Regions from separate parts of the Chelativorans sp. AA-79 genome, predicted to be linked through region 4. Evidence: predicted binding sites of a transcription regulator. Region 4 holds the regulator's gene; each other region holds the start of a gene.
What was found. Region 4 encodes PhoB, which activates phosphate uptake and scavenging genes when phosphate is short. Its sites were predicted from a motif close to TGTCATNNANCTGTCAT; they were not measured.
Positions count from the first base shown of each region.

Region 1 (2,196 bases), 110 kb from region 4:
ATAGGTGACCACGTCGCTGATCCGGGCAAGCTTCTCCACGGCCTTGGCGCTGTCATAGGCCGCATCGATGTGGACCTTTGCGACCTGCGCCGCAGGACAGTCGGGATCCGGCTCCAGGATCGCGGCATGGTAGCCGAGGCGCGCCGCCGCCATGGCCAGCATGCGGCCAAGCTGGCCGCCGCCGACGATGCCGATCGTCGCGCCGGGCGCGAGCGGCTGGCTCATCCTTCCGTCACCGGACGCTCGGCGACCGCAGCCGTCTGCCCGGCCCGCCATGCATCGAGCCGTGCGGCAAGGGCTTCGTCGGAAAGCGCGAGCACAGCGGCGGCAAGCAACGCTGCGTTCACCGCTCCCGACCGGCCGATGGCGAGCGTTCCGACTGGGATGCCGGCCGGCATCTGCACGATCGACAGAAGAGAATCCTGTCCCGAAAGCGCCTTCGACTGCACCGGTACGCCGAAAACCGGAAGAGGCGTCAGTGCCGCCGCCATGCCCGGCAGATGCGCGGCTCCCCCGGCGCCGGCGATGATGACGCGGAAACCGTCGGCCTTGGCGCCTCTGGCGAAGGCGTAGAGCCGCTCGGGCGTGCGGTGGGCCGAAACGATCCGGACGTCATGGGAGACTTCGAGGGCTTTCAGGGTTTCGGCCGCGTGCCGCATGGTCTCCCAGTCGGACTGGCTGCCCATGATGATGGCGACATCGGCACGTTTCTGGTCCATGCGAGATTCCCTGCGACTTCTGGAATTCGCCCTAACCCAGCGCGTGCGAATCGGCAAGCCTCGCAAGCTCTCAGGCGATGATGTCGGGGATGATCCTGTCTTCCAGTTCCTGGATACGGTCCTTGAGGGCCAGCTTCTTCTTCTTCATGCGCTGGATTTGCAGGGGGTCGCATCCGGAAGCGATCATCGCGTTTATGGCGGCGTCGAAATCCGCGTGATCCTGTTTCAAACGGGCGAACTCGAGGCGGATTTCGGCCTGTTCCTGTTCCGACATTTCCACGGTCTGTTTCGACTCCGGCAGGGATTCGACGCATGGCGCCGCTCGCCGTCCCAGATTGGGAACAAAGCATCGTTTCCTATCACATTTCAGGGCGTTGATAAATGCTACCCTTTAATATTCGACATCGGCTCGCGATGGTGGCAGACTGTCACTGTACCGTCATGGAACAAGGGCGGGAGCATTCCGGACGGGTCACGAGGAACCTACTAAGGAGGCACCCATGTCGCTTGACTCCCATCTTGCAGAACTTCAGCGCAAGCATGTCGACCTCCAGCGTGAGATCGACGATGCGATGACGCATCCCTCGGTCGATGAACTCGAGATCGTCAAGCTGAAGCGACGCAAGCTGGCCATTAAAGACGAGATGGAACGGCTAAAGGACGTACAGACCCGGCACTGACCTGAAGAAGGCGGACGTACGGGAATTTGACCTCATTCATCACCCCTGCGCGCTTGAGGCGAGCGCGCACGGGCCCCTGTCTCACACCCACCCCAAATCTCCCGCCGCAAAATCCCGCAGGCGGAGCAGCTCGGCCGACGTCGAGCGATTGCCCGCTATTCGGCGGCCTGCGCCTTCTCCTCTTCCGTTTTCTGCTCGTCATCTCCGAGTTCGGCGCGCGGATCCAGCATGATGCTCTGCGGCGTCGCGGCCGGCTGATGGGTGGGCAGCGTGGTGAAGGCGTCCTTCTCCTCGACGGGAACGGGCGCGCGTTGCGAAATCCGCAAGAGGGCATAGGCCGTGATGCCGAGATGGGCCGCGGCGGTGGCCAGGAAAAGGCTCTCGGGCCGAAGCCATTGCATGAATATGCCGGCCAGGATCGGCCCTGTCATGGTCCCCACGCCGTAAAGAAGGAGGAGCCCGCTGGACACCTTCACGAAATCGGTGTTCGAGGCGTGATCATTGGCGTGGGCGACCGCTATGGGATAGAGCGCATAGGCCAGAAGACCGTAGAGGCCGGTCATCGTTATGATCACCCCGCCCGTGCGCGGCGCGGCAACCAGTATGGCCAGCCCCGTTAGGGCCGCGCCCAGGGAGCAGCCGGCGAGCACGAAACGGCGGTCGGTATGGTCCGAAAGACGGCCGATCGGCACCTGCGCCACCGCGCCGGCGATGACGGCGATGCTCATCATCAAGGCGATGTGGAAGGTCGGGATGCCGACTTCCGCGCCATAGACCGCTCCCAGTGTGCCCCATGC
Region 1 covers NZ_CP120361.1:564,086-566,281, reverse strand. Annotated here, with positions in the region: gene PVE73_RS02800 (5-(carboxyamino)imidazole ribonucleotide synthase) at 1-225, opposite strand, end outside; gene purE (5-(carboxyamino)imidazole ribonucleotide mutase) at 222-719, opposite strand; gene PVE73_RS02790 (YdcH family protein) at 790-993, opposite strand; gene PVE73_RS02785 (DUF465 domain-containing protein) at 1,220-1,399, shown strand; gene PVE73_RS02780 (MFS transporter) at 1,555-2,196, opposite strand, start outside.
Region 1: a site for PhoB is predicted at 1,146-1,162, ahead of PVE73_RS02785 (DUF465 domain-containing protein). Genes of this name have one in related genera too.

Region 2 (2,196 bases), 490 kb from region 4:
CATGTCTTCCTGCCCTCAAAGAGCGACGTGGAGAGGCGGAAACCCGAATGGCGTTTCCGCCCGTGCTCCTGATATGGTCGATCCTGGGGACGAGTTCAAGAAGGGTAAAGTCCTGTGGCGCAACCGAGAAAGATCATCATCGATACGGATCCCGGCCAGGATGACGCAGTTGCCATCCTTCTGGCGCTGGCGAGCCCCGAACTCGAAGTCCTCGGGATCACCGCTGTCGCGGGCAACGTGCCGCTCGCGCTGACGGTGAAGAACGCCCGCAAGGTCTGCGAGTTGGCGGTGCGGCCGCATGTCGCCGTCTATGCCGGCGCCACACGTCCGATGGTGAACGAACTCGTGACGGCGGAGCACGTCCATGGCAGGACGGGCCTCGGCGGTCCGGACCTGCCGGACCCGACAATGCCGCTGCAGCACGCGCATGCCGTCGATTTCGTCATCGATGCGCTGATGGCGCATGATCCCGGCGAGATCACCCTTTGCACGCTCGGGCCGCTCACCAATGTCGCGCTCGCTCTTGTGCGCGAGCCGCGCATCGCTCCGCGCGTCAAGGAGATCGTCATGATGGGGGGCGGCTTCTTCGAGGGCGGCAACATAACGCCCGCGGCCGAGTTCAACATCTATGTCGATCCGCACGCGGCCGACGTCGTCTTCCGTTCCGGGATCCCGATCGTGATGATGCCGCTCGACGTCACGCACAAGGCCCTGACGACGGCAACCCGCATCGCTGCGTTCCGCGATCTCGGTACCCGCGTCGGCGCGGTCACGGCGGAACTGCTCGAATTCTTCGAGCGCTTCGACGAGGAGAAATACGGCTCGGACGGCGGCCCGTTGCACGACCCGTGCGTGATCGCCTATCTCCTTCGACCGGAGCTTTTCCGCGGGCGCCGCTGCAATGTGAGCGTCGAGACCGCTTCGCCGCTGACCCGGGGCATGACGGTGATCGATTGGTGGCGCATCACCGACCGGCCGGTGAATGCGCATGTGATGCGCGACATCGATCACGAGGCCTTCTTCGAGCTTCTGGTCGAGCGCCTGGCGAGGCTGTAGCAACGGTCCGAAGGATGCTGCCGGCCAGGTGCCGGTGGATTGTAACAAAACTGACACCTCGCCGACATTCCAAGTTCATGCTGAGGTTTTAGGCGGTTTCCCCAACAAAGGGTGCAAAGCCCGAAACGGGGAGAAGCAGCTCATGCTTCAGCTACGCCAGGTCACGCGGCGGTTTGGCTCCAATGCCGCCGTGAAGGGAGTGCAGATCGAGATCGGCGAGGGCGAGATGGTCGGCATTATCGGCCGCTCCGGCGCCGGCAAGTCGACCTTGCTTCGCATGATCAATCGCCTCATCGATCCGAGCGAGGGCGCGATCTTCTTTCGCGGCACCGAGGTGTCGGCGCTCAGGGGCGCCGAGCTTCGCCGCTGGCAGCGCGACTGCGCGATGATCTTCCAGCAGTTCAACCTCGTGCCGCGGCTCGACGTTCTCACCAATGTGCTGCTCGGACGGCTGAACCACCGGTCGACCGCGCTCAACCTCCTCAACCTCTATTCGCGCGAGGAGCGGCTGCAGGCGATCGCGGCCCTCGAGCGCCTGGACATCGCCCAGACGGCGCTTCAGCGTGCCGGAACCCTTTCCGGCGGTCAGCAGCAGCGCGTCGCGATCGCGCGTGCGCTCATGCAGGAGCCGAAGGTGATCCTCGCCGACGAACCGATCGCGTCGCTCGATCCGCTCAACGCCAAGGTGGTGATGGATTCGCTCGCCGACATCAATGCGCGCGAGGGCATTACCGTCATCACCAACCTGCACACGCTGGACACCGCACGTCACTACTGCTCGCGCATCGTCGGCATGGCCAGGGGTGCCGTCGTCTTCGACGGCGCGCCCGACGAACTGACCGGCGACGCCGTGCGGCGGATCTACGGCGCGGAAGGGGCGGACGCCATTCCCGAGGAGATCACCTCCACGAGCATCGACGAGCCGCTCCGGCCGCGAGGCGAAAAGCCGCGCCACCTGGAACCGGCCGTGCTCGCCGGCTGAACCGGCGCGTTTGCCCGCGTAAAGGGCGCAGCAGACAACAAGCGAGCCGGCAGGCCCGGCCCAGACAGGAGAGACGCAATGTTGAAGCATGTAGTGATGGGCGCCTTCGCCCTCGGCGCGGTTCTGGCGAACGGCGCACACGCGGAAGACCTGAAGGA
Region 2 covers NZ_CP120361.1:182,197-184,392, forward strand. Annotated here, with positions in the region: gene PVE73_RS00885 (Hsp20 family protein) at 1-3, opposite strand, end outside; gene PVE73_RS00890 (nucleoside hydrolase) at 115-1,056, shown strand; gene phnC (phosphonate ABC transporter ATP-binding protein) at 1,199-2,038, shown strand; gene phnD (phosphonate ABC transporter substrate-binding protein) at 2,117-2,196, shown strand, end outside.
Region 2: a site for PhoB is predicted at 1,097-1,113, ahead of phnC (phosphonate ABC transporter ATP-binding protein). Genes of this name have one in related genera too.

Region 3 (2,196 bases), 610 kb from region 4:
GCCTGCTCCAGAACCTGGCTCCAGTCTGCAGGGTTCGCGTCCCGTGCATGCGCCGAGACACCTGTGACGGTGAAAAGTGCTGCGGCTATGAGGTGTTTCAGCACGATAACTCTCCCCGGTCGTCAAAACGATAGAGCACTTCCCAAAGCATTGAAGCAATAAAGGATCCGCGACGGCGGAGTCACATAGACGTGAAGCTTCCGTTACGGCATCTGCCCGCCCACCTGCAGTTCGACCCGGTCGGCGGAAAAGCGCGTTTCGGAGAACTGGATGGGCTTGCCCGACCGGTCGACATTGAGGCCGATCGCCACGAGAACGATGGCGCCGGGCGCAAGCTTCAGGACCTCCAGATCGACCGAATCGGCGTGACGCGCGGAGATCGCGGTCGAGCGGCGGAGATAGTCGCTCACATTGAAGTGGCGATAAGCCATGGTAATGGAGCCGGTGCGGGCGAAGTGCCGCTCGAAGCCGGCGAAGCGCTTGGCATCGAAATAGCTGCGGGCGCGGGAGATCGGCCGACCGTCCGCCTCGGCAAGAGTTTCGAGCCTCAGCACCCGCGCTCCGGGCGCAAGCTCGAGCGCTTCGGCTACTGCAGCCGGCGCTTCCTCATAGGCATGGTCGAGCAGGTTTCCGCGCCGCTCCCGCGCCTGGCCCTCCAGCCCTGCCGAAAAGCGCGTGCGCGGTCCGATCGGATAGGAAAGCCGCGGCTGGCGCTCGATGAAGGTGCCGCGCCCCTGCTCTGCGCGCAACACACCTTCCTGCACCAGGGCCTGGATCGCCGTGCGCACCGTGTGCCGGTTCACGCCGAAGCGCTCCGCAAGCGCAATCTCCGTCGGCAGCCGGCCGTTCTGGTCCCCCAGCTCCGTCGCGATCCCCTGACGGATCTGATCGGCGATCTGCCGCCAGAGCGCCACGCCGCTGCGCCGCTCAATCCCCGCTTCGCCCGACATCCCCAACCACCTGTCATTTGGCTGTCATGGACAATCGTTACGCAGAAACTATAATTCGTATAATTGTCTATATCAATAGACAAATTTTTGCGAAAGGAAAGAGATGCGGAGAGAAGATGCAGGTCTGTCCCGCCGCGATGCCCTCGCGGTGCTTGCGGCGGCGCCGGCGGAGATGCTCGAGCGGCTCTGGCGGGAAAGCGACCTGCCAGACGAGGCGACCGTTCTGCGCGGACCCGAGACCGGTCTCGTGGCGTTGCGCGGGCGCATCGGCGGTGGCGGATCACCATTCAATTTCGGCGAGGCGACGGTGACGCGCGCCAGCGTCAAGCTGGCGACAGGCGAGATCGGCCATGCCTATGCGCTTGGCCGGGAGCGCGAGAAGGCACGCATCTCCGCCACCATCGATGCGCTGCGTCAGCAGGCGGAGTTCGCGGCACAGGTGGAGGAAAAGATTCTCGCCCCCCTGCGCCGCTGGCTGGCCGAACGGGACGAGCAGCGCCGGGCGGAGATCGCCGCCACGCGTGTCGAATTCTTCACCATGGTTCGAGGAGAGGACTGATGGAGGCAGTTACCATCGAAGGCGGTTTCCCGGACCCGGTTTTCGACGCGCAGGCGACCTTCCGCGCGGTGATGGATGCGATGGCGAGACCCGGCACGGTCGCGCGGGGTGTGCACCTCCCGCGCCCGCCGGCGCCGCTCATGCCCGAGGCAGGGGCGGTGGCACTCGCGCTCTGCGATGCCGACACGCCCATGTGGATCGACCCCCTGCTGCGCGAGGACAAAGCGGTCGCCGGTTGGCTCGGCTTCCAGACCGGGGCACCGCTGGTGCGGGAGCCGGCGGACGCGCATTTCGCTTTCGTGTCTGACCCGGCCAACTTGCCGGCCTTCGAGAACTTCGCGCAGGGGAGCCAGGAATATCCCGACCGCTCCGCGACTCTTGTCCTCCAGGTCGAAACGCTCACGAGCGGCGAGGCGCTGAGACTTGAGGGGCCGGGGATCGAGACGTTCGTCATGCTGTCACCACGCCCGCTTCCGCGCCATTTCGTCGAGCAATGGGCACAGAACCGCACCCGCTTCCCGCGCGGAATCGATCTGATCCTTGTGTGCCGGGAGGGCCTGGCCGCCCTGCCGCGCACCACGAAAATCTCCAAGGAGGCATGAGACATGTATGTTGCCGTCAAGGGCGGCGAGGCTGCCATCCGCAATGCGCACCGGCTGCTTGCCGACCGGCGCCGGGGCGACCGTT
Region 3 covers NZ_CP120361.1:66,984-69,179, reverse strand. Annotated here, with positions in the region: gene PVE73_RS00345 (ABC transporter substrate-binding protein) at 1-104, opposite strand, end outside; gene phnF (phosphonate metabolism transcriptional regulator PhnF) at 204-950, opposite strand; gene phnG (phosphonate C-P lyase system protein PhnG) at 1,054-1,509, shown strand; gene phnH (phosphonate C-P lyase system protein PhnH) at 1,509-2,111, shown strand; gene PVE73_RS00325 (carbon-phosphorus lyase complex subunit PhnI) at 2,115-2,196, shown strand, end outside.
Region 3: a site for PhoB is predicted at 962-978, ahead of phnF (phosphonate metabolism transcriptional regulator PhnF). Genes of this name have one in related genera too.

Region 4 (2,196 bases):
CTCCGGCGGCCAGCAGCAGCGCCTCTGCATTGCCCGCGCCATCGCCGTCTCGCCCGAAGTCATCCTGATGGACGAGCCTTGCTCGGCGCTTGATCCGATCGCGACCGCCAAGGTCGAGGAGCTGATCGACGAACTGCGCGAGAACTATACGATCGTCATCGTGACCCACTCCATGCAGCAGGCCGCCCGCGTCTCCCAGCGCACGGCGATGTTCCATCTCGGGAACCTGGTCGAAGAGGGGCCGACCGACAAGATGTTCACCAACCCGGAAGACAAGCGGACCCAGGATTACATCACAGGCCGGTTCGGCTGATCCGGCGCAGTTTGCAAAAGGAACGGACTCATGGGCCAGCATACCGTCGCCTCTTTCGACGAGGATCTGGAGCACCTCGACCGCCTCATCCGTGAGATGGGCGACCTTTCGGCGGCCATGACGCAGGCTGCAACCAGGTCGCTGCTCTATTCAGACAATGCGCTCGCGCAGCGCGTGATCTCCGACGACGTCGTCATGGACGCAAAGCAGCGCGAACTCGATGAGCGCGCGATCACGCTCATCGCCAAGCGCCAGCCCATGGCGCAGGACCTGCGGGCGGTTGTCGGTGCGATCCGCATGGCGGCCGACCTCGAGCGGATCGGCGATCTCGCCAAGAACATCGCCAAGCGCGTCGGTGCGGTGGGCGGCGGCGCTCCCCGCGGCCTGACGCAGCCGATCGAGACCATGTCCAACATGGTGCTGGAACAAGTGAACCTGGTGGTGGACCGCTATGTCACGCGCCAGCCCGAAGCGCTGACCAAGCTGCGCGACGAGGACGAGAAGATCGATATCCAGTACACGTCGGTGTTCCGGCAGCTCCTCACCTATATGATGGAGGATCCGCGCAACATCACCGCCTGCACGCATCTCCTGTTCTGCGCAAAGAACCTCGAGCGCATCGGCGACCATGTGACCAACATCGCGGAGAACGCCTATTATGTGCTCACAGGCCTGCAACTCCCCGTGCAACGGCCGAAGCAGGACGAAACGCAGGTGACGGCCGGGTAGCTGGAGGCTGTTGAATGATCGCACCGAAAGTCATGGTGGTCGAGGATGACGAACCGCTCTGTGTGCTGCTGCGCTACAATCTCGAGGCGGAAGGCTACCAGGTCGAGGTGATCACGCGCGGCGACGAGGCGGAAGTGCGGCTGCAGGAGAACGTCCCGGACCTGCTCGTGCTCGACTGGATGGTGCCTGCCGTCTCGGGGATCGAGCTGTGCCGCCGGCTCAGGATGCGTCCGGAGACGGAGCGGCTCCCGATCATCATGCTGACCGCGCGCGGGGAGGAGAGCGACCGTGTCCGCGGGCTTTCCACCGGCGCGGACGACTATCTGGTGAAGCCCTTCTCGACGCCCGAATTCATCGCGCGGGTGCGTGCGCTTCTCCGGCGCGCCAAGCCCGAAGTGCTTTCCACGGTGCTGAAGGTCGGCGATATCGTGCTCGACCGTGAATCCCATCGCGTCTATCGGCGCAAGAGCGAGATCCGCCTCGGGCCGACGGAATTCCGCCTGCTCGAGTTCATGATGCAGCATCCCGGCCGCGTCTTCTCCCGCAGCCAGCTCCTCGACAATGTCTGGGGCGAGACGATCTACATCGACGAGCGGACGGTGGACGTTCATGTCGGGCGGCTGCGCAAGGCGGTGAACCAGGGGCGGATGCCCGATGTCATCCGCACCATCCGCGGCGCGGGCTACGCCATTCGCGAAAACTGAGGAGAGGCCCGTTCGGGCTGCTCTTTCCCCCAGCCCGCCGCTGATGTGCGAAGGCCCGGCGCGAACATGTCGCGGTCGAGGCCCGTCAGTGCGCTCATCGCCGCGCCGTGCAGGATAAGCGGCACCGCATTGGGCAATGTTTCGAAGGCAACGGCTTCGGCGTGCTGGCCCCCTGCGGTCTCGGCCAGCGCACGGCGGATCTCAGGCTCGAGAATGTCGAAGGCCGCCGTACCCTGGCCCACCATCGCCACCGGTGCCGGGTCGATTAGGGCAAAGAGATTGCCGAGGCCGAAGCCGATCGCCCGCCCCGCCTCGCGGAAGGCGTCCCGCGCCTGTCCCTCTTCTTGCCGCGCTTGCCCCGCAAGCCTCTGCATTTCCCCCGCCTCGATATCGGCCACCGGCTTCTCGTCCCTGCTCTTCCCGGAGGCGCGGCGCCAGATGGCGTAGTTG
Region 4 covers NZ_CP120361.1:675,530-677,725, forward strand. Annotated here, with positions in the region: gene pstB (phosphate ABC transporter ATP-binding protein PstB) at 1-313, shown strand, start outside; gene phoU (phosphate signaling complex protein PhoU) at 344-1,042, shown strand; gene phoB (phosphate regulon transcriptional regulator PhoB) at 1,060-1,746, shown strand; gene PVE73_RS03430 (ROK family protein) at 1,725-2,196, opposite strand, start outside.